Regions from separate parts of the Bacillus sp. 1A genome, predicted to be linked through region 2. Evidence: predicted binding sites of a transcription regulator. Region 2 holds the regulator's gene; each other region holds the start of a gene.

Region 1 (7,845 bases), 4.8 Mb from region 2:
TAAGCACCAAGAGCAATTCCTGCGTTAAATGCTGCAATGTTAATCGCTGATGCCACATCAACAGCACTTGGAACAAATCTCTCAGCTAATATAACGACATACACTTGTAGCCCTGGAACATTCATAAACGCAAATAGTCCCATAAAAATAATTGTGATGAGTCCAGCGACTTTAAATGGCGCTGTAAATGTTAAAACAAATAATACAATTGCTTGAATAAAGAACATGTAAAATAGCGCTCGAATCGGATTATGATTCGATAACTTTCCGCCGACCATATTCCCTATCGCAATGGCGATTCCATACACTAATAAAATGATAGTAACAGTACTTGCTTCAAACCCTGTTACTTCTTGTAATAGCGGAGATAAATACGTAAACGTTACGAATGTTCCCCCGTATCCTAATGCAGTAATAATAAATACAAGTAATAGCCTTCCATTCGTAATCAGTTTGAATTGATCACGAAATGCTACGGATGTACCTTTTTTCAAGTTAGACGGAATCAGCATACTGTTGGCAATTAAGGCAACGATTCCAATTGCCACAATTACCATAAACGATGCTCTCCAGCCAAATTGCTGACCGATAAATGTTCCAATCGGTACGCCTGTAATGGTCGCAACAGTTAAACCAGTAAACATAAATGCAATTGCACTCGCACGTTTATTCTCTGGTACAAGCGCAGCCGCAATTGTGGATCCTATCGACATAAAAACGCCGTGTGCAAACGCAGATACAACCCTTGCGATAAGCAACACAGTAAAACTTGTTGCCACTGCCGCAATTCCATTACCAATAATGAAAATAATCATAATCCACATTAATAACGTCTTTCGCGACATACTAGCTGTTAATGACGTTAATACTGGGGCACCAAACGCTACTCCTAATGCATATAAAGAAACGGTTAAACCCGCTGTTGTAACAGAAACATGTAAATCCTCTGAAATAGATAGTAATAAACCGACACTAATAAATTCGGTTGTACCAATTCCAAACGCACTAATTGCTAGTGCTAATAAAGCAAACATGCTTCTCCGATTCGTCTGTACTACCGAAGAAGATACTGTATATGAATTCAATTGAACTCCTCCTTAATACGAGAAATCCAATCATAATAGTATGAAAAAAGGCCTTTTTTCTTCTAACAAATAATGTTACTGCTGATATATACTATTATGAATGGCTTCACTCTTTTTTTGAAGAACGCACTTTAAAGTACGATAGGTACCAAAAAGTAACATAGGCACTTTTTAGTACCGTACTACTCATTTCCCTGTTACGTATGCTATTATGGAACATATTCAACATGATAAAAAGTACGTACTTTAAAGTGCTATAGGTACTTTTTAGTAACATTTAAATTATTTGGCTTCTTTTGTTGGAGAACTAAAATCTACATTCATCAAAGGAGATTTTTTATATGAAGAAATATAATATTCCCGTTGAAGCGACTTTAGAGGTCATCGGTGGAAAATGGAAAGTCGTTATTCTTTGCCACTTAACGAAAGGTACAAAGAGAACGAGTGAATTAAAACGTCTCATGCCTGGTATTACACAAAAGATGTTAACACAGCAATTACGCGAATTAGAAGAAGACGGAGTTATTCAAAGAAAGGTATACAATCAAGTACCACCGAAAGTAGAATATTCTCTTACAGACTACGGTTGGTCTTTAGAATCCATTCTTGATTCTCTTTGTACTTGGGGCGAATGCCACCTTGAAAAAAGCGGTAACACATCGATGCTAATTACAGAAGGTGAACAATAAAAAAAGGAAAAAATGAACATAAATTTGTCCATTTTTTCCTTTTTTTATTTATATATACGTACATTTCTAACCTTAACAAAATAATTTATGCGCTTTCACGCCTTGTCAGTACTACATTATACGCTTAATATCAAATAATTAGGAATCATTTTTATGTTAACATAGGTGTATATAGTATATAATATAGGATATATATTATATACACTTTCCGATAAAGGAACTTTCCATTATGCGGACAAGCCATGTATCGGACAGTTCATAAATAATAGGTAGGACATTATGGTTTTGGATTTATGATTTCAGCTTACTTGCTGGCATAAATTTAAAGGCATTTTATTGTGCTTTGTGAAACTTTGTATAAAGTTTCGCAAACGTTTACTATCTTACCTATCAAAAATAAGAGTATTGCTATCGTAAAGGAGAATTGGAGATGCCAGAAACTATGACTCAAACAAAGCCAGAACAAGAAACTGTACAAATTTCTGCTAGCCAAGGACAACTTGATGTACTTGATCAGTTGTTAAAACCTGAGGTACAAGAATCATTAACTACACTAGTAGAACAGCTTCCAAAATTAACTGAGCTTGTTAACATTTTAACTAAGTCTTATGACTTCGCTCAAACTGTTGCTACTGATGAAGTATTAAAAAGCGACACTGTTGGTGCAATCACAGAGCTTGTAGAACCTGTAAAAGATACAGTGAAAAGCATGGCTGCTACTGCAATCGAAGCGAAAGATCGTGCTGACGAAAGCAACGAAGTTATCGGCCTGTTCGGTCTATTAAAATTATTAAAAGACCCACAAGCGCAAAAAATGTTCCGCTTTGTGAACGCATATCTTCAAATTAGTGCAGAACGTAACAATAAATAAGTTAACTTATAACAACAATTAGTAAAGACGGGGGATATCATACTATGTCAAAACAAATTGTCATCTTAGGCGCTGGTTATGGCGGTCTTCTTGCCGCTTTAAACGTACGTAAATATTACAGCAAATCAGAAGCACAAGTTACAGTGATTAACCAATACCCAACACACCAAATCATCACTGAACTACACCGCCTTGCAGCTGGTAACGTTGCTGAGCAAGCAATTGCAATGCCACTTACAAAGCTTTTCAAAGGTAAAGACATCGATCTTAAAATCGCAACAGTTGAGTCATTCTCAGTTGATAGCAAAGAAATTAAACTAGCTGGTGGCACTACTTTATCTTACGATGCACTTGTAGTTGCTTTAGGAAGTAAAACTGCTTACTTCGGTATTCCAGGACTAGAAGAAAACAGCATGGTATTAAAATCTGCTGCTGATGCAAACAAAATCTACAAACACGTTGAAGACCGTATTCGTGAATACGCGAAAACGAAAAACGAAGCTGATGCTACAATCGTAATCGGTGGTGGCGGATTAACTGGCGTTGAGCTAGTTGGTGAGCTTGCTGACATTATGCCTAAACTTGCAAAAAGCCACGGCGTAAATCCAAAAGAAGTTAAACTTCTTCTTGTTGAAGCAGGTCCAAAAATCCTTCCAGTATTACCAGACCACTTAATCGAACGTGCAACTACTAGCCTAGAAGCACGCGGTGTTACATTCTTAACAGGTCTTCCTGTAACAAACGTTGCTGGCAATGAAATCGACTTAAAAGACGGTCAAAAACTTGTTGCTAACACATTCGTTTGGACAGGCGGCGTACAAGGTAACCCATTAATCGGTGAATCAGGTCTTGAAGTAAACCGTGGCCGTGCAACAGTTGATGCATACCTACAATCTACTTCTCACAAAGACGTATTCGTTGCTGGAGACAGCGCTGTTGTCTTCGCTCCAGACGGACGTCCATACCCACCAACTGCACAAATCGCTTGGCAAATGGGTGAGTTAATTGGATACAACTTATACGCAGCACTAGAAGGCAAAGCATTCGAAGAGTTCGCACCTGTAAACTCTGGAACACTTGCTAGTCTAGGACGTAAAGATGCTGTTGCTACAATTGGAGCAAGCAATACTCCACTTAAAGGCTTACCAGCATCATTAATGAAAGAAGCAAGTAACGTTCGTTACTTATCACACATTAAAGGTCTATTCAGCTTAGCTTACTAAGCTGAATATAAGCCCGAATCATGCCCTGCATGGTTCGGGCTATTTTTATCCGTAATTTTCTCTAACTTATTTATTCGTCAAAAAAATTATATACCCTTTAAATTTATCTAAATATACTGACTTTTCGTAATAAAAGCTGTCCTGTTCGGAACAGCTTTTATTGTTGCTTTTTGTCGGTAAATCGATATATCAGGAAAATCGCTGATATATTTTTCGGCCTTACTCATTATCCTAACTTAACTAAACTGTAGTTCTTCTTCCCTTTACGAATAATAATAAATCGTCCATCAAATGAATTTTCTACAGTAACATCTGTATCCACATCCGTTACTTTTTCGCCATTCATCGAAATAGCTCCATTATTAATATCCTCACGTGCTTGTCGTCTAGATGGCTCAATTCCTAAATCAACTAGCCATTCTACGATGTTTTTCGTCTCTTTTGAAGACTGGAATGTTGGCATCTCTTTAAAACCTTGCTCAATTTCATCAGCTGTTAACGATTTAATATCTCCGCTAAATAACGCTGCTGTAATCTTCTCAGCTTGCAGGAGTGCCTCTGCTCCATGAACGAATTTCGTCATTTCTTCCGCTAATACTTTTTGCGATTCACGTTTATGAGGCTCTGTTTCTACCTTCGTTGCCAATTCATCGATGCGCTCTTTCGTTAAGAACGTAAAGTATTTCAAGTATTTCACTACATCACGGTCATCTGTATTCACCCAAAACTGGTAAAATTCAAATGGTGTTGTTTTTTCAGGATCAAGCCAAACTGCACCACCTGCTGATTTACCGAACTTCGTACCATCTGATTTCAATAATAATGGAATCGTTAATCCAAATACTTTCGCTTCGTGCCCTTCTAACTTACGAATTAAATCTAAACCACTCGTAATATTTCCCCATTGGTCACTACCACCAATTTGCAGTTGAACATCTTCTTTCGTGTATAAATGATGGAAGTCCATCGCTTGCAAAATTTGGTACGTAAATTCTGTGAAAGAAATACCTGTATCTAAACGACTTGCTACAATATCCTTCGCTAACATGCTATTAATGCTAAAGTTCTTCCCGTAATCACGTAAAAACTCAATAATATTTATTTCATGTGTCCAGTCGTAGTTATTTACCATCTTCACTTCGCTATTTCCGCCAAAATCAAATAGCTTTTTCATTTGCGCTGTTAACGCATCCACATTATGCTGAACTACTTCTAACGTTTGAAGTTGACGTTCTGATTGACGTCCGCTCGGATCACCAATTGTTCCTGTTGCCCCACCAATTAAAATAACTGGATGATGGCCAGCTAACTGGAATCTCTTCATCATCATAAACGGAATTAAATGTCCAATATGCATACTATCACCAGTCGGATCAACCCCGCAGTATAGTGAAATCTTTTTCTCTTCTACTAGCTTACGTAAACCTTCTTCATCAGTCTGTTGATTCACAGCGCCGCGCCATTCTAATTCATCAATAATATTCATCTTTTGTCATCCCCTTTATTTTTTAAAACAAAAAGTCCCTATGTCTATGACATAGGGACGATTATTCACCGTGTTACCACCCAGTTTGTATAAATAGCATAGCTACTCATACCACTCTTAGCAATAATATCGATTGCCAATCCGCTTAGCATTACCTAAGATACTCCAGAGTGTAATTCGCAAGTTTGTTTGTGCTAGGTTCCAGCAACCCCTAGCTCTCTCGTTAACAGTGACAAACTGCTACTGGGCTCTTTCAACGTATATTATTTGTTAAATTATTAGCCATTATATTGAATTGAAAACAAATTGTCAACAATACCCAAATGTTATTTTAAAATAATTCATACTTTTATACGCTTTTAATTCAAAGATTATTATAGATCTTCTCCAATAATCCTTACTTCTCTCTCTAACTTCACGCCAAATTTCTCTTCAACTGTCTTTTGTACAAAGTGAATTAAATCGATGTAATCTTGTGCTGTTCCATTATCAACATTCACCATAAATCCAGCGTGTTTTAGAGAAACTTCCACTCCGCCAATTCGCTTACCTTGTAGTCCTGATTCTTGAATCAATTTACCAGCAAAGTTATTTGGTGGACGCTTAAATACGCTACCACATGAAGGATATTCTAGAGGTTGTTTTGACTCACGTTTAAACGTTAAATCATCCATTTTTTCTTTAATTTCTTCACGCACACCTTCTTCAAGCTCAAATCTCGCTTCAAGAATAATGTAATGGTTGTTTGCAAATACGCTCTTACGATATCCAAATTCAAATGCTTCTTTCGTCAAAGTACGTAACTCTCCATCACCTGTCATTACGACAGCTTCTGTTAATACAAACGATACTTCACCGCCGTATGCGCCAGCATTCATATATAAAGCTCCGCCAACTGAACCTGGAATACCACAAGCAAACTCAAGACCCGTTAAATTATAATCTAATGCAATACGTGATACATCAATAATTGCTGCACCACACTGTGCCACAATCGTCGTTCCTGTTACAGTCACATCTGTAATGTGAATTAAACTTACGGTAATCCCGCGAATTCCACCATCTTTAATAATGACATTCGATCCATTTCCTAAAAACGTAACCGGAATATTATATTCGTTAGCATATTTGATAACTTCTTGAATTTCATCATAATTTGTCGGCGCAACGAACACATCTGCTTTTCCACCAACTTTAATATGCGTATGATTCTTTAACATTTCATCTTGTTTCACATGACCTTCAGGCAATACCGTACTTAAATATTTATAAACCTCTTGCATATTCATTTTACGATTCCTCTATTTCTATATTCTTTTTATCCCGTTATACGGGCCCATAATATCCCCACATACATGAACGAACCTAAAGTGGTGGATACAGTGTACCCAAAATCAATTCGAGACACCTATAAACCTCTTAATTTATAAGAGGTGCCACTCATATTAAAATATATATTGCATAATAAAGCAACCCAAATGGGCTACTAAACTTGACATGTCATCAGAAAGACAACAATTTGTAAAATATATAACTTTTTCAAAACACTATCCTTCAGTATCTTACTATACCATACGAAAATAAAGTGGTATTTTTTGTAATCTTTACTTTATTTTCATCAATAAAAAAGATGCTTTTACCTATGTAAAAGCATCTTTTTTATTACTTATTATAATTTACTTTTCGTTCTCTTCTTTTTCCTTATCAAACCATAATAGCTCATCGTCATCAACTTCACCATTATAATTGATTAGAATCTCTTCTCCCGCTTTTATATCTTTGTAAGCAAAGAAGTTAAACGTGTGATTCTCAAAGACAATATCATACGTTGCATTCGGATTATATGCATGATTAAATAACATGCCGTATCCTAAAAGGAATGCTGTATGATTTACCCCATACTCAAATGCGTAGTCAGCAAGTAACGTTTTCTCAATGTGTTCATGCTGTTCATTCGGATAAGAGATAACTGGTGCTGAGTGAATCAACTCACCCTTTTTAATATCACGAGTTGCAAATACACCTCTATTAAATTCTCCATCACTAAGTTCAGAAGTCTTAACTTCGATCATATGCGTCACCTATATAATTCTTTCTTTGAAGTATTTTAATACCGCTATTTGCGGGGTTCAACTAATAATCAGTAGCGTATAGCCCCACTAATTAAAGTCTCACTTTATCTCCTTAAGCTTGGCAGAAAACGCGCAGAAAAGCAATTAAATTACTATCAAGTATTCATTTAAATGAAAAAAGAGCACACATAGTGTGCCCTTTTTAAGAGATATTACTTTTCTAAAATATTTTCTAGCAACTTCACTTGCTCGCTAACAGTATGCAACGTCTTCACCGATATATCATTTCGATGTTTTTCTTCTTCCACACTTGCTAACACTTCTTCCGTAGCCGCAGAAGTTTGCTGAATTACATTAGAAGCATGTGTAACATCCTTTACGATATTCGTCGTTTTAACCTGCAAGTTTTCTTGATGACC
Region 2 (7,845 bases):
TAAAGTAGCTCGAACGTTATCCATGCCATATCCAGGTGGTCCTCACATTGATCGCCTTGCACATGAAGGAGAACCGACAATCGATTTGCCTCGTGCATGGCTAGAACCTGATTCGTATGATTTCAGTTTCAGTGGATTGAAATCAGCAGTTATCAACACTGTGCATAACGCGAAACAACGCGGGATAGAAATTGCACCGGAAGATTTAGCAGCAAGTTTCCAAGCGAGTGTAATAGATGTGCTTGTAACGAAAGCATCTCGTGCAGCAGAAGCGTATAACGTAAAGCAACTGCTTCTTGCTGGTGGAGTAGCTGCGAATAAAGGACTTCGCGCACGTTTAGAAGCGGAATTTGCGACAAAAGAAAATATCGAGCTAATTATTCCTCCACTATCTTTATGTACCGATAATGCAGCGATGATTGCAGCCGCAGGTACAATTGCATATGAACAGGGAAAACGTGCTACATTAGCTCTAAATGCAAATCCAGGATTAGATATTGAAGAATAGTTATGCACAAAATTAACCACAGCTTGTGGATAAAACCCATATTATCTGTTGATAATGTGGGTTTTATTGTGTATATAAAATGTTGATAACTTTTTTGGGAGTTGTGGATAATGTGGAAAAGTTATTTTGGGGTTTATTTTATAAAGGTGGATATGTGTATAAACCTGTGGATAAAGTAGAAGAAGTCTGACCTTTGAATGTATTCTTTTTTGGGAAATAAATCGCAAGAAGATATCTCTAAAAAACATTTTGAAATGTACCCTTATTATAGGGGCGAGCCAACATTGTCAAACTTTGTCGGTAAATCGGTATGTCGTGTCGAATCGTTTATACCCCAGCTAGAAGATAAAAAGGATGTCGCATAGTCAAAAATCCCGACTTATGAGACATCCTTCTTATTCATACTCTTATAAATGTAATTCTTCCCATTCTGCCATACAAGCATCAAGTTGCTCTTGTAGTGTTTGCTTTTTCGTTGTAATTTCACTAGCCTTTTCATAATCTGCGTATATTTCTGGTAAGCAAAGTTGATCTTCTAACGTAGCAATTTCTTCTTCAAATTCTACAATATTTTGTTCTAGTTCCTCAATTTTTCGAGTGCGTTGACGTTCTAATTGTTTACGCTCTTTTTCTTCGAGATAATTTAATTTTTCTTGAGCTACAGTTTTTTGAACAGGTGCTTGGTTTTCTTGCTGTTCTTGTTGTTCAAATGCTGCACGTTCAATCATTTCATTTTTCTTCTCCACATAGTAATCGTAATCGCCTAAATACTCTTGTGCACCTTCTGTTGACAACTCAACAACGGTCGTCGTTACACGATTAATAAAGTAGCGGTCATGTGAAACAAATAGAAGGGTGCCTGGATAATCAATTAAAGCATTCTCCAAAATTTCTTTACTATTTAAATCAAGATGGTTCGTAGGTTCATCGAGAATTAATAAATTTGATTTTTGCATCATAAGTTTTGCAAGAGCTAATCGAGCTTTTTGTCCACCACTAAGAGAAGATACTGGTTTTAGTACATCATCCCCTGTGAATAAGAAGTTACCTAATATCGTGCGAATTTCTTTTTCGGGCTGCAATGGATATTCATCCCATAACTCATTTAAAACTCGCTTAGAAGATGTTAAGTTTGCTTGTTCTTGATCATAATAACCAACAGATACATTGGATCCGAAAGAAACATCACCATTTAATAGTGGTAACTTATTCACAAGTGATTTTAATAATGTGGATTTCCCAATTCCGTTTGGACCAACTAAAGCAACGCTATCCCCGCGAGTTAAGCGCATAGTTACATGTTCAATAATCGGATCATCATCATAGCCGATAGTTGCATCCTTTACTTGTAAAACATCATTTCCACTTTGTTTTTCGATATCGAAGTGGAAGGATGCTGACTTAGAATCACCTAATGGTCTAGTCAATAATTCCATTCTATCTAATTGTTTACGACGGCTTTGAGCACGTTTTGTCGTAGATGCGCGCGCTATATTTTTTTGAACGAAATCCTCAAGCTTAGCGATTTCATCTTGTTGTTTTTCATAACGTTTCATGTCTTGCTCGTATAATGCTGATTTTAAGTCTAAATATTTACTGTAGTTACCAACAAATCGTCTGCTTTCTTTATTCGAAATTTCATATACTTGTGTAACGAGTTTATCCAAGAAATAACGGTCATGGGAAACGATTAGTATTGCGCCAGGATAGCCTTGTAAATATTGTTCAAGCCATGTTAATGTTTCGATGTCTAAATGGTTTGTAGGCTCGTCCAAAATAAGTAGGTCTGGTTTCGTTAATAATAATTTACCGAGAGCTAATCTTGTTTTTTGTCCACCACTTAATGTAGAAATCGTCGTCTGGTGCGTTTCAACTGGGAAGCCAAGACCACTTAAAATGGAGCGAATATCTGCTTCATATTGATATCCACCTTGATCTTTATAATCTAATTGCAATTGGTCATAATCAGCTAATAATCTTTCATATGTAGCCTCGTTTGAAAAGTTTTCTTCTTTTCCCATCTCTTGCTCTAGCCTTCGAAGTTTTGTCTCCATTTGCTGCAAGTGTGTAAAGACGGTTAACATTTCATCCCAAATTGTTAAAGATGTTTCTAACCCGGTATTTTGAGCTAAATATCCGATTGAGACATCTTTTGGTTTTATAATTTCGCCACCATCATGAGATAGCTCACCAGCTATTATTTTTAATAATGTAGATTTTCCGGCCCCATTTCGTCCGACTAATGCGATACGATCTTTCGTTTGAACTTCCAATTTTATGTTTGCAAGAATCGTTTCTGCACCGTATAATTTCGTAAGCGCGTTTACTTGTAATAAAATCAATGTTTTCACCTCAAATAATTTCTTAACTTTGCCATGTTTATATTTCTCAATCATACTAAAAATAGTGTATAGTTTAAAATAAAGAGAGAATACTTCTTCTCTTTATTATACAGGGAAATTCATGAGTGCTAAACTTCTGTATTTGATTCAAGTATATGAATAAAGATAGGAAGAGAGGAGAGGTTATATGGAGCAGCAAAAAATTCCACAGGCCACTGCCAAACGATTGCCTCTATACTATCGATTTATCCAAAACTTATCTCTTTCTGGTAAGCAACGTGTTTCATCAGCCGAATTGAGTGAAGCGGTAAAAGTTGATTCCGCAACGATTCGAAGAGATTTTTCATATTTTGGAGCGTTAGGGAAAAAAGGTTATGGATATAACGTAAATTATTTATTATCATTTTTCCGTGAAACACTCGACCAAGATGATATAACACGTGTAGCACTTATTGGAGTAGGTAATTTAGGGACCGCTTTCTTACATTATAATTTCACGAAAAACAATAATACAAAAATTGAAATGGCGTTTGATGTTAGTGAAGAGAAAGTCGGGACAGAAATCGGGGGCATTCCTGTATATCATTTAGATGAATTAGAAGAACGTTTATCAACTGATATACAAGTGGCAATATTAACAGTACCCGCTACAGTAGCACAATCTGTAGCAGATAGATTGGCAGAAACGAACGTGCATGGTATTTTAAATTTCACACCAGCGCGCTTAAATGTGTCAGATAATATAAGAATTCACCATATTGATTTAGCGGTAGAGTTACAAACACTTGTTTACTTTTTAAAGAATTATCCACAATAAAACGCAGAGGAAGCGACCTCTGCGTTTTATTATTGTTTTTTCTTTGTGAATTTAACTAAGATAAGGCGAAGTGCCAAATTAAAATCAATTGTTGCCATAACTGCAAATAGTATTGTCCACATATTCCAGATTGTATCTGTTACGTTCGTAATGGCGAAGCGTGTAAAGATACATCCTAGAAGGAAGTACAATGCAGCCATGAACAATGGTGAGTTCCTCATACTAAAAATCCTCCGATAAAGCCTTGCATTTTTTCAGCTTCTTTAATCATTTCTTGAATTTGTTCATTGCTCATTAAAACTTGAGCAACTGCAACTAATGTATTCATTGCAACATGAGCTGCGATAGGGACGATAATACGCTTCGTTTTTACATATAAAAAGGCGAATACGAGTCCCATAGAAGTGTATACCAATAAGTGAGTGAAATCAAAATGAATTGCTGCGAATACAAGAGAACTAATGATAGCAGCAATAAAGAAGTTAAACTTCTTATAAAGTGTACCAAATAAAATTTTTCTAAATACGATTTCTTCCAAAATAGGTCCTATTATAGAGATAACGATAAGGAACCAAGGTGTCGTTCTTGCGATATCCATAAGTCTTGCTGTATTTTCTGATCCAGGTTTAATTCCTAATACACGCATTTCTATCATACCGGCAATACTTTGTGAGAAAAATGCTAGGAAGAACCCGATAAAAATCCAACCAATCGTAGCTGGAACAGTAGAGCGCATTGTATCTAAACGTCTGTCACGAATATCTGTTCTAAGTAACCAAAGTACGATACATAATGCAATAAAGAAGCTAATGATTGCCCAGTGGCCAGTTATGAGTTGAAATTTCTCTTCTCTAGTAAATCCCCTGTTATCATAAAGTCCAGTTTTCAGAAGAAGTGGTAATCCAGCAATGGATGATAACTGCATTAAAATGTATGTAACGATAACCCACCAATATTGTTTTTTCAAATGGTTTAACCATCCTTTCTAACTCTAGTGTATGAGATAAGGTAGGATAACATGTAAATATGCTACCTACGATATAAACCTCGCTTAAATTATGTTTTTTTCGTAAATCCTTATTTGAAATTATAATAGAAGACAGGAGAAAGTTGTGTGTATAGCGAAAACAATTTAGGGTGTCCTTTCATATTGTAACATACGATTAGTGGAAACAACGATTCATATAGTAAAGGTAGAAGAAGAGGGACTCTATATAGAAAAGTGTATAGCTTAATTTGCGAAAAAATTATGATTTTTTTACTTGCAAAAGAAATTGAGATTATTTATTATTATAAGTGTGTTAGCACTCGAGTGACTTGAGTGCTAATAAATAAAATTTACATAACAAAATGAGGAGGTTATTGTTCATGCTAAAGCCATTAGGTGATCGCGTTGTAATTGAGCTTGTTCAAGCAGAAGAAAAAACAGCAAGTGGTATTGTATTACCAGACACTGCAAAAGAAAAACCACAAGAGGGTAAAGTTATTGCAGTAGGTACTGGTCGAGTGCTTGAAAATGGTGAGCGTGTTGCTTTAGAGGTAGCAGCAGGTGATCTTATCATCTTCTCAAAATATGCAGGTACTGAAGTAAAATACGAAGGTGCTGACTACTTGATTTTACGTGAAAGTGACATTTTAGCAGTTATCGGTTAATTATATAAATCTTAAAAAATTCAAGGGGGTCAATTATTATGGCAAAAGATATTAAATTTAGTGAAGAAGCACGTCGTTCGATGCTTCGCGGTGTCGACACTCTTGCAAACGCAGTAAAAGTAACGCTTGGACCAAAAGGTCGTAACGTTGTACTTGAGAAAAAATTCGGTTCACCACTTATTACAAATGACGGTGTAACAATCGCAAAAGAAATCGAATTAGAAGATGCATTCGAAAATATGGGTGCAAAATTAGTAGCAGAAGTTGCTAGCAAAACAAATGATGTAGCTGGTGACGGAACAACAACTGCAACTGTATTAGCACAAGCTATGATTCGTGAAGGTCTTAAAAACGTAACAGCTGGTGCGAACCCAATGGGTCTTCGTAAAGGTATCGAAAAAGCTGTTACTGCTGCAATTGCAGAATTAAAAGAGATTTCTAAACCAATCGAAGGTAAATCTTCTATCGCACAAGTAGCTGCTATTTCTGCAGCTGACGAAGAAGTAGGTCAATTAATCGCTGAAGCAATGGAGCGCGTTGGTAACGACGGCGTTATTACTTTAGAAGAATCTAAAGGATTTACAACAGAATTAGACGTAGTAGAAGGTATGCAATTTGATCGTGGATATGCATCTCCTTACATGATTACTGATTCTGACAAAATGGAAGCGGTTCTTGATAACCCATACATCTTAATTACTGATAAGAAGATTTCTAACATCCAAGAAATCTTACCAGTATTAGAGCAAGTGGTACAACAAGGTAAACCACTTCTTATCATCGCTGAAGACGTAGAAGGTGAAGCTTTAGCTACATTAGTAGTGAACAAACTTCGTGGTACATTCAATGTAGTAGCTGTTAAAGCTCCTGGATTTGGTGACCGTCGTAAAGCAATGCTAGAAGATATCGCAATCTTAACTGGTGGCGAAGTAATCACTGAAGAATTAGGCCGTGACTTAAAATCTGCTACGGTTGAATCTTTAGGACGCGCTGGTAAAGTTGTTGTAACGAAAGAAAACACAACTGTAGTTGAAGGCATCGGAAATACACAACAAATCGAAGCTCGCATCGGTCAAATCCGTGCGCAATTAGAAGAAACTACTTCTGAATTCGATCGTGAAAAATTACAAGAGCGTCTTGCAAAACTTGCAGGTGGCGTAGCAGTAATTAAAGTAGGTGCAGCAACTGAAACTGAGTTGAAAGAGCGCAAACTTCGCATTGAAGATGCACTTAACTCAACTCGTGCAGCAGTAGAAGAAGGTATCGTTGCAGGTGGTGGTACTTCACTTATGAACGTATACACGAAAGTAGCTTCTATCGTAGCTGAAGGCGACGAAGCAACAGGTATCAACATCGTACTTCGCGCACTAGAAGAGCCAGTTCGTCAAATCGCAATCAACGCTGGTCTAGAAGGATCTGTAGTTGTAGAGCGTCTAAAAGGCGAAAAAGTAGGCGTTGGTTTCAACGCAGCTACTGGCGAGTGGGTTAACATGCTTGAAACTGGTATCGTAGATCCAGCTAAAGTAACTCGCTCTGCACTTCAAAACGCAGCATCTGTTGCAGCTATGTTCTTAACAACTGAAGCTGTAGTAGCTGACAAGCCAGAACCAAATGCACCAGCAATGCCTGACATGGGCGGCATGGGCATGGGCGGTATGGGCGGAATGATGTAATTCCGTTTGCTCGAAAAACATCCATTTCTATATAGAAATGGATGTTTTTTTATGTTTTTTAGAAAAGGAAATGAATTTCTGTAGAATTTTGTCGCTTTCTCTCTTGACCATATAGATACTTCATTGTTAGAATCTAGGAAGATAATATAAAACGATCCTTCATATATCCTCAAAGATAAGGTTTGAGAGTCTCTACCGGGTTACCGTAAACAACCTGACTATGAAGGCAGTGTGTCTTATATTTATAAAGAGCGGAAGACTATCTTTCTTTATAAAGCCAGACCCCTGCCTTTTCTTTGTTATGAGACTAGAGGCGGAGGACTGGCTTTTTTTATTATATTGGTAATGCTTTTTGCCAAATTGGTGAAAATATTTATATACGAGAACTAACGTTGGGGTGATTATTTTGAAGAAGCAGCATGATACAATTATCGTTTTAGATTTTGGGAGTCAGTACAATCAGTTAATAGCACGTCGAATTCGTGAGTTCGGTGTATACAGTGAACTTCATCCACATACAATTACTGCGGAAGAAATTAAAGCAATGAATCCAAAAGGGATTATCTTCTCTGGTGGACCAAATAGTGTATATGGTGAAGGCGCATTACATTGTGATGAAAAAATCTTTGAACTAGGATTACCAATCTTCGGTATTTGTTACGGTATGCAGCTTATGACGCAACACTTCGGTGGTAAAGTAGAACGTGCAAACCACCGTGAGTACGGAAAAGCTGTTCTTAAAGTAGAGAACGAATCAAAATTATATGCGAATCTTCCAGAAGAGCAAGTTGTATGGATGAGCCATGGTGACTTAGTAACTGGTTTACCTGAAGGATTCGTAGTAGATGCAAC
Region 3 (7,845 bases), 3.2 Mb from region 2:
AAAGACCAACTATTTTTGATAACTTACCTTTATCTGGCACACGGCGTTCGTTGAATCCTGATAAGAGCCAAGTGTATTGTTTAACTCCGATGAAATAGGCTAGTGCAAATGAAATAATTGCTAGTATGAATAATGATGGGGAAGCGAAGAGAGTCACTGAAAACACCTCCGTTAAAGGGTTATAAATAAATTATAGTATGAATGTTAACGTTTAACAAAATTAAAGCGCACAAAATTTTGTGCACTTTTTATTAATGGTATGAAAAGTATGTAAGAAAAGATGGAACAAATATTTGAGAGGAATTGTCTATTATAGGTAATAACTATTTCGTTTGAAAGAAAGGGTGGAGAAAATGAAAAAGGATACATTATTAAAATTAGGGGTATGTGTTAGTTTGCTAGGAACAACTCAATTTGTTAGTACAGTTTCTTCTGTGAAAGCGGAACAAAAGCTAGAGCAAAAAGTAATAAAAAATGAGACAGGAACTATTTCAATTTCTCAGTTAAACAAAAATGTATGGGTTCATACGGAGTTAGGTTATTTTAACGGAGAAGCAGTTCCTTCGAACGGTCTAGTTCTTACTACTTCAAAAGGCTTAGTACTTGTCGATTCTTCTTGGGATGATAAGTTAACGAAGGAATTAATAGAGATGGTAGAAAAGAAATTTAAGCAGCGCGTAACGGATGTCATTATTACACATGCGCATGCTGATCGAATTGGCGGAATAAAAACGTTGAAAGAAAGAGGCATTAAAGCGCATAGTACGGCATTAACTGCGGAATTAGCAAAGAAAAATGGATATGAAGAGCCACTTGGAGATTTACAAACAATTACGAAATTAAAGTTTGAAAATATGAAAGTAGAAACGTTTTATCCAGGGAAAGGACATACAGAAGATAATATCGTTGTATGGTTACCGCAATATAACATTTTAGCTGGAGGTTGTTTAGTGAAATCTGCGGAAGCTAAAAATTTAGGGAATGTCGCTGATGCCTATGTAAATGAATGGTCTACATCGATTGAAAATGTGCTGAAGCGATATGGGAACATAAATGCAGTAGTGCCTGGTCATGGAGAAGTAGGGGACAGAGGGTTACTTTTACATACATTGGATTTGTTGAAATAAGAAATTATGGGAATATAAAAGCGAGGAGAAACAATTTTCTCCTCGCTTTCTTCTAGCTATATTTAAATGCGAAGCTATCAATTATGCCTGCATACGTTACTGAGATTTTAATTCCAAGTATACAAATACCAGTACCGTCATAATTGCTATAACAACGTAAGTAATATCGAGCATTATAAGTGTTTTTAAAGTTTCAGTCATCCTAATTCACCCCTGGTATGAAAATATAACATAATCTCTTATCAATCAGATCAGAGATTATAAAGATAACAATGTACATGAAATTTCTTAAGTAGATTCTATATAAATATATCATATAAAAAATGTAAACATTGTAAAGATAGTGTAAATATATTGTAAAAAAAGTGATTTTTCATAAAATCCTTAATCAAAAAATTGATAGTTCTTCAAAATGAAAAAACGCTATTCTTTCTGTTGAATGATAAAAAGAAAGAATAGCGTTTTTGTATGTCTATTTCTGTTTTCTTAAGAGATTCAGCAATAGTCTAGATATTTGAAAACTTGAACAACAGGATTATGTAATGGTTTTTTTTGTACCAATAAAAATATTATGTAAACAATATAAATTGTCACAAATTTATACATATTATTGTGATTGATATCACATCACTTTTTTTCAATGGGTATTATGCTTAAGGTGTAATGAATGATTGGGAGAGGGTGGGATGATAATGTTTTGTTATCAATGTGAACAAACACCAACAGGTGGATGTAAAGTGATAGGTGTTTGCGGTAAAAATGAAACAATTGCAAGTTTACAAGATACGATTGTGTTTGGGCTAAAAGGAATTGCAGCTTATCGTACGCATGCTGCTCAGCTAGGGTATACTGATGCATTTGTAGATGCTACAACGCAAGAAGCACTGTATATGACATTAACAAATTCTAACTTTAATGAACAAGAACATATTGATATGGCTATGAAAGTAGGGAAATCGGCTTTACGAGTAATGGAGTTGTTAGATGAGGCGCATACGAATCACTTTGGTGTTCCAGAGCCTGTTCAAATTACACAAAACCACGTAGAAGGTAAGGCAATTGTAGTTACGGGCCATAATTTATTTGCATTAGAAGAACTATTAAAGCAGACAGAAGGAAAAGACATTAATATTTATACACATTCTGAAATGTTACCAGCACACGGTTATCCGCAGCTGAAAAAATATAAGCATTTAAAAGGAAACATCGGTAAGGCATGGTATGATCAACGACGTCTTTTCGAAAAATTTACAGGTGCCATATTAGCGACAACGAATTGTGTTATGCCAATTAAAGGATCATACTCTGATCGATTCTTTTCATATGATATTGCAGGTTTACAGGGTGTACAAAAAATTGAAAATGATGATTTTGCACCATTGATTCAAAAAGCGCTAGAACTCCCAGAAGTACATATGGAGTCAGATGAACAGTTAGTAACAGGTTTCCATCATAATACAGTATTATCATTAGCTCCGGAAATTATTGAGGCAGTAAAAGAAGGGAAGATTAAGCGTTTCTTTGTCATCGCAGGTTGTGATGCACCAGGGAAAGGCGGAGAATATTATCGTGAATTAGCAACGTCACTTCCGCCAGAAACGGTTATTTTAACGACTTCTTGCGGGAAATTCCGCTTTAATGATGTAGATTATGGTGTTGTGCCTGGTACGGAGATTCCTCGATACATCGACTTAGGGCAATGCAATAATTCCATTTCTACAGTGAAAATAGCAGCTGCTTTAGCTGATGCTTTCCAATGTGAAGTGAATGAATTGCCAGTAAGTATTGTCCTATCATGGTTTGAACAAAAAGCGGTTGCTATTTTACTTGGGCTATTTAGTCTTGGAATTCAAGATATTCGCATCGGTCCAAAGGCGCCTGAATTTATTTCACCTGGTGTGCTTGATGTATTACAAGAAACATTCGGTTTAAAACTAATTACAACTGCAGCAGAAGATATGGATATGATGTTATCGTAACGAAAAAATGTTTTTATTTAATTATGGCTGTATAAATCATTTGTATGTGCGTGAGTAAACGTACATACAAATGATTTATCTTATTAATAAAAGGAAGCTGCTATATCTATAAAATTTATGATTTTATAAGGCTTTTAAAGGGTCCCACCACATGCCCATCAACTTAAGATTTGTAAGTATTCACAAAATGAAATTTCCACATGAATATATATAATTTCACCTCTTTTTCATTTGAATTGAAAATATTGAACAAAGCCCAACTCATTTTGATTACACTTTTCAACATGTAGGGCTTTTTTTACTGTAACTAAAAGTTGGGGTACAGACGCATACCCACCAACCTTGTATTATAAAGTAATCTCTGAACGTATTATATTATTGTTTTTTCTTGACAGACATAAAAATGATTTATTTACCTTGTTGATAATTAGTAAACGATATTATAAAATGTTTATGTATACGTAAACTTAATTTATTTACGTTTGGTTTTATTGGATGTGTAGGAAATGTTAATGACAATAAAATGATGGGTATATCACCTGCAAAAAGAGTGGAACTAATACGGAAAGGATGCGTTTGTTAAAAAATTAAAAAAGTAAGCATTGTTAGCTCTTGAAGAAAAATGAATAAAAAAGTTACAAGCATATGGAGAATAGGTGTATATAAAAAATTCCTAAAGGGGGACGGAATTATGAAACAAAGAAAGTATTTGGTAACACCTCAAGATCGAATGAATTATGTATTAGGTCTTTATTCTGCAGATCAACAAATTAATGCAGTTCTTTATTTTCCTATAGGTATATCAAAGGAAATACTTGAAGAATCAGTAAGGATAACGTTGCAATTGCAGCCAGTTTTGAACAGCCGGTTTGTAGAAAATGATATTCCTTACTGGGAGGAACATTCATCTGGCACTAAATCACCCATTTTCTTTTTTGCAGAAGGAAATAATCAAGAACTTGAAATAATGGCAATGGATTTTATTAAGAAACCTGGTGATCGTATTCATGGGCCTATGGTTCAAACAAAATTATTACGAGGCACTACAATAGATATGTTAGTTGTGAAATTATCTCATCTATGTTCAGATGGTACAGGAGTCAAGGAATATATTAATTTACTTGGAACAATTTATACTCAACTTTCCTTGGGACGATCTAAGAATCAAATTATAAAGGAATTTGGTGAGGAAAATGAGAGTTTTCGAGATCAATCACATGTATTCAAATATGCTGGAATATCAGACATAAAAAGTGCGTATCGTCCTAACCAAGAACAACAGGCATCGTTATGGTCTTTTCCATCTAAACCTAATAAAAATAAATTCCCCCAAATGTCCGTACGACGGTTGAGCCATGAGCAAACTCTACGTCTAACCCAATGGGCAAAAGGACAACAGGCTACCTTGAATGATGTAATCATGGCTGCATACTTCCGAGCTTTATCACATTTCACTGTGTATGCAGAACCTCGCACCGCAGAAAAAATGATTGGTTTGACAATTGATTTACGTCGATATCTGCCTAATAATACAACTGGTGCTATTTGCAACTTATCTGGTATGGAAATGCCAGTGATTAAAATGGAAGACGATGAAACATTTAATCAGACTCTTGTTCGAGTTAAACAATCAATGGATAAAATAAAGTCTCAAAACCCAGGTCTTTCTTCAGCAGCAGGAATGGAGCTACTGGCAGAAATGAAGCTATCTACAGTGAAGGAAATGTATAATCAGCAATTCGAACGGGCTGTACAGATGGGGATGGCGTTGCCATTACTGACAAATTTGGGAGTGATCGCTGATGAACCGATTCAGTTTGGTGAAAATCAAGCTGAGGACGGGTATATGACATCACCTATTATGTATGCACCATTCTTTTCAATGGGAGCAAGCTCTTATAATGGAAGACTTACATTTACGATTGGTTATCACGCGCCGGATACATCAAAAGAAAAGGTAGAAGAATTTTTAGATAGTGTTGTGAATCAACTATCATAAATAAAAGAGAATACAGCGTAAAAATTTCTAATGTGGATGGTATTTTAGAGGCTCGTCTCATGTACGGCTAATCTTTGATCGCACCTATCTTTATGTTTTATATTTATAGAAAATCGTAGTGAGAAACAAAATGTATCGGTATAAAAGCACTAAAGAAGAGCTGATTTAAACTACACTTTGAATCAGCTCTTTTTATTATTTTTTTGAAATGTTTCATACATATTACTCATAATAGGAGTGATATGTATGCTCATCAACCCAAGATTTTAATATATCCTCAAAATCAAAATTTTATATTTCTACAGTTGCGAAATGAGAGGGAATTGCCAAACGGTTATGTAAGAGCTGCGGTTGTATACAGTATTATTGCAAGTGAATGGCTGATTATAAAAGAACAACTATTACAAAAACTAGCCGTATATAAATGAGGAAATAAGGTCAAATATATAAAACCGAGATACTCCCATCTTTTCGGTTTGAGGGCAACTCAGTTTTGGTAGCTTGATGGCGATGGGGTAGCAGCCTCTACAACAAAAAATGTACATATTTTTGTTATAGAGGTTTCTTTAGCTGACTAGTTATATGAATAATTCATTATAAAAAAGTAGCCTGTATCCGATTGGGATATAGCGGATTTTAAATTTTTTTGAAAATAAAGTTGACATTCTCTCTACTCAGTCATACAATGTAGTTGTAATAAGTAATACTGAATAGCGTGATTTTACTCAAAAGCTATTCAGTAAAAATTCGCCTTAGTACTCTGTGATACTGAATATAAGTCAGACAGAATAGGGGGTAAAGGAGGATCAGGACATGGAAAATTTAACTGAAATGCTGAAAGGTTCACTGGAAGGGTGTGTGCTGGAAATCATTAGTCGCCGTGAAACGTATGGCTATGAGATTACCCGCCACCTGAATGATCTTGGGTTTACCGAAGTCGTAGAAGGGACGGTTTATACTATCCTCGTACGATTAGAAAAGAAAAAGCTTGTGAATATTGAAAAGAAACCATCAGATATGGGACCGCCTCGTAAGTTTTATTCATTAAATGAGGATGGCCGTCAGGAGCTTGAATTGTTTTGGAAAAAATGGGATTTTGTATCTTCAAAAATTAACGTCTTGAAGTCAAACTAGCCTCATAATATAAAATGTTCCGGCTCATATTTGGAGAGTTTCTAGTTCTGCTTTATAAAAAAGGAGGAAAATAAGATGTTAGAAATGTTTAAAAAATTAATTGGTGATAAAAAAGAGTACAAAATGATGATGGCACGTGTTGGAGCACTGCCAGAGGACTATCAGTTTGTGTTTAAGAAAATTCAAAACTACATGTGGAATTTCTCAGCGGGTAATGGAATGGATATGTTGCACATACAGTATGAGTTAATCGATTTGTTTGAAGCAGGTGCAGCGGAAGGCAGACAAGTGCTTGATATTACTGGGGAGGACGTGGCATCCTTTGCTGACGAACTAGTGGCAAACGCTAAAACGTATGTCTCCAAGTATCGTGAAGATTTGAATGAAAGTATTATGAAGAAATTGAGAAAAAAATAAATGCAATTAGTAATACCGACTGATTAGCTGGTTACAAATGTGAATTGCCGCCATCGCTATTCAGTTATATTTTTAAACCAGTACTAAGTAATACAGATTATCAGTGATACTAAATAGAGGGTGTATGTAATCTAATTTTATAAGGGGGAAAAAGTATGAGCAATGCAGCGATTTCTATAAAAGGGTTAAAAAAATCTTTTAAAGATAAAGAAGTCTTAAAGGGAGTGAATTTTGAGGCGCAGCGTGGTGAAATTTTCGCGCTGCTAGGCTCAAATGGAGCTGGAAAGACGACAACGGTCAATATCCTTTCGACGTTAATGAAACAAGATGATGGTGAAGTGAGTATTTGCGGTTTTGACGTCCAGCGACAACCAGATCATGTTCGTCAAAGCATCAGTTTGACAGGACAGTTCGCAGCTTTAGACGGCATGCTTACTGGAAGGGAAAACTTGATAATGATCGCTAAGTTACGTGGTGTTTCCAATCCCGCACAAGTTGCTGATAATCTACTTGCAAGATTTAGCCTGACTGATGCGGCCAACCAGAGGGCAGACCAGTATTCAGGTGGGATGAAGCGCCGACTTGATATCGCGATGAGTTTGATTGGGGCGCCAGCAGTTATTTTTCTAGACGAACCAACGACTGGACTTGATCCGGAAGCGCGGATCGAAGTGTGGGATACAGTCAAGGAACTTGCCGGCAGCGGCACAACGATCTTACTTACGACTCAGTACTTGGAGGAAGCAGAACAACTGGCGGACCGTATCGCTATTTTGCATGGCGGAAAAATTATTACGACAGGTACTCTTACTGAACTGAAAGAGATGTTCCCGCCAGCAAAAGTAGAGTATATCGAGAAGCAGCCGACGTTGGAAGAAATTTTCCTTGCGATTATCGGTAAAAAGGAGGAGATGTAAATGAAAAGCAAAACAGGGGTATTACTAGGGCGCTTAATGCGTAATATTATGCGTAGTCCGGATACAATTATTACAGTAGCGATTACACCGATTATGATGATGCTATTATTTGTTTACGTATTTGGCGGGGCTATAAAGACAGGAACGGATAACTACGTTAATTATTTATTGCCGGGAATTTTGTTAATGGCTATCGCATCCGGTGTAGCTTATACTTCTGTACGATTATTTACGGATGTAAAGAGTGGGCTGATGGCACGTTTCATTACGAT

The links. The regulator Rex, encoded in region 2, represses fermentation and respiration genes when NADH is low (regulators of the CRP and FNR family bind a similar motif). The targets are predictions, from matches to a motif close to TTGTGAAATATTTCACAA.
Region 1: the regulator Rex is predicted to act here: its motif matches at 2,128-2,145, upstream of ACUN0F_RS07520 (DUF1641 domain-containing protein).
Region 3: the regulator Rex is predicted to act here: its motif matches at 1,738-1,755, upstream of hcp (hydroxylamine reductase).

What each region holds. Positions count from the first base shown of each region.
Region 1 covers NZ_JBQYLZ010000001.1:1,502,821-1,510,665, reverse strand. Annotated here, with positions in the region: gene ACUN0F_RS07530 (MFS transporter) at 1-1,034, opposite strand, end outside; gene ACUN0F_RS07525 (winged helix-turn-helix transcriptional regulator) at 1,427-1,774, shown strand; gene ACUN0F_RS07520 (DUF1641 domain-containing protein) at 2,205-2,645, shown strand; gene ACUN0F_RS07515 (NAD(P)/FAD-dependent oxidoreductase) at 2,690-3,868, shown strand; gene tyrS (tyrosine--tRNA ligase) at 4,095-5,354, opposite strand; T-box leader at 5,405-5,620, opposite strand; gene murB (UDP-N-acetylmuramate dehydrogenase) at 5,729-6,643, opposite strand; gene ACUN0F_RS07500 (SET domain-containing protein) at 7,031-7,426, opposite strand; gene ACUN0F_RS07495 (DUF4077 domain-containing protein) at 7,639-7,845, opposite strand, start outside.
Region 2 covers NZ_JBQYLZ010000001.1:6,300,920-6,308,764, reverse strand. Annotated here, with positions in the region: gene tsaD (tRNA (adenosine(37)-N6)-threonylcarbamoyltransferase complex transferase subunit TsaD) at 1-508, shown strand, start outside; gene ACUN0F_RS32165 (ABC-F family ATP-binding cassette domain-containing protein) at 916-2,850, opposite strand; gene ACUN0F_RS32160 (redox-sensing transcriptional repressor Rex) at 3,038-3,667, shown strand; gene ACUN0F_RS32155 (YdiK family protein) at 3,697-3,888, opposite strand; gene ACUN0F_RS32150 (CPBP family intramembrane glutamic endopeptidase) at 3,885-4,634, opposite strand; gene groES (co-chaperone GroES) at 5,036-5,320, shown strand; gene groL (chaperonin GroEL) at 5,359-6,993, shown strand; purine riboswitch at 7,133-7,234, shown strand; gene guaA (glutamine-hydrolyzing GMP synthase) at 7,400-7,845, shown strand, end outside.
Region 3 covers NZ_JBQYLZ010000001.1:3,119,511-3,127,355, forward strand. Annotated here, with positions in the region: gene ACUN0F_RS15835 (DUF3784 domain-containing protein) at 1-157, opposite strand, end outside; gene bla2 (BcII family subclass B1 metallo-beta-lactamase) at 354-1,127, shown strand; gene hcp (hydroxylamine reductase) at 1,820-3,106, shown strand; gene ACUN0F_RS15850 (condensation domain-containing protein) at 3,798-5,105, shown strand; partial or broken gene ACUN0F_RS15855 (GNAT family N-acetyltransferase) at 5,411-5,533, shown strand; gene ACUN0F_RS15860 (PadR family transcriptional regulator) at 5,919-6,239, shown strand; gene ACUN0F_RS15865 (DUF1048 domain-containing protein) at 6,315-6,656, shown strand; gene ACUN0F_RS15870 (ABC transporter ATP-binding protein) at 6,812-7,573, shown strand; gene ACUN0F_RS15875 (ABC transporter permease) at 7,574-7,845, shown strand, end outside.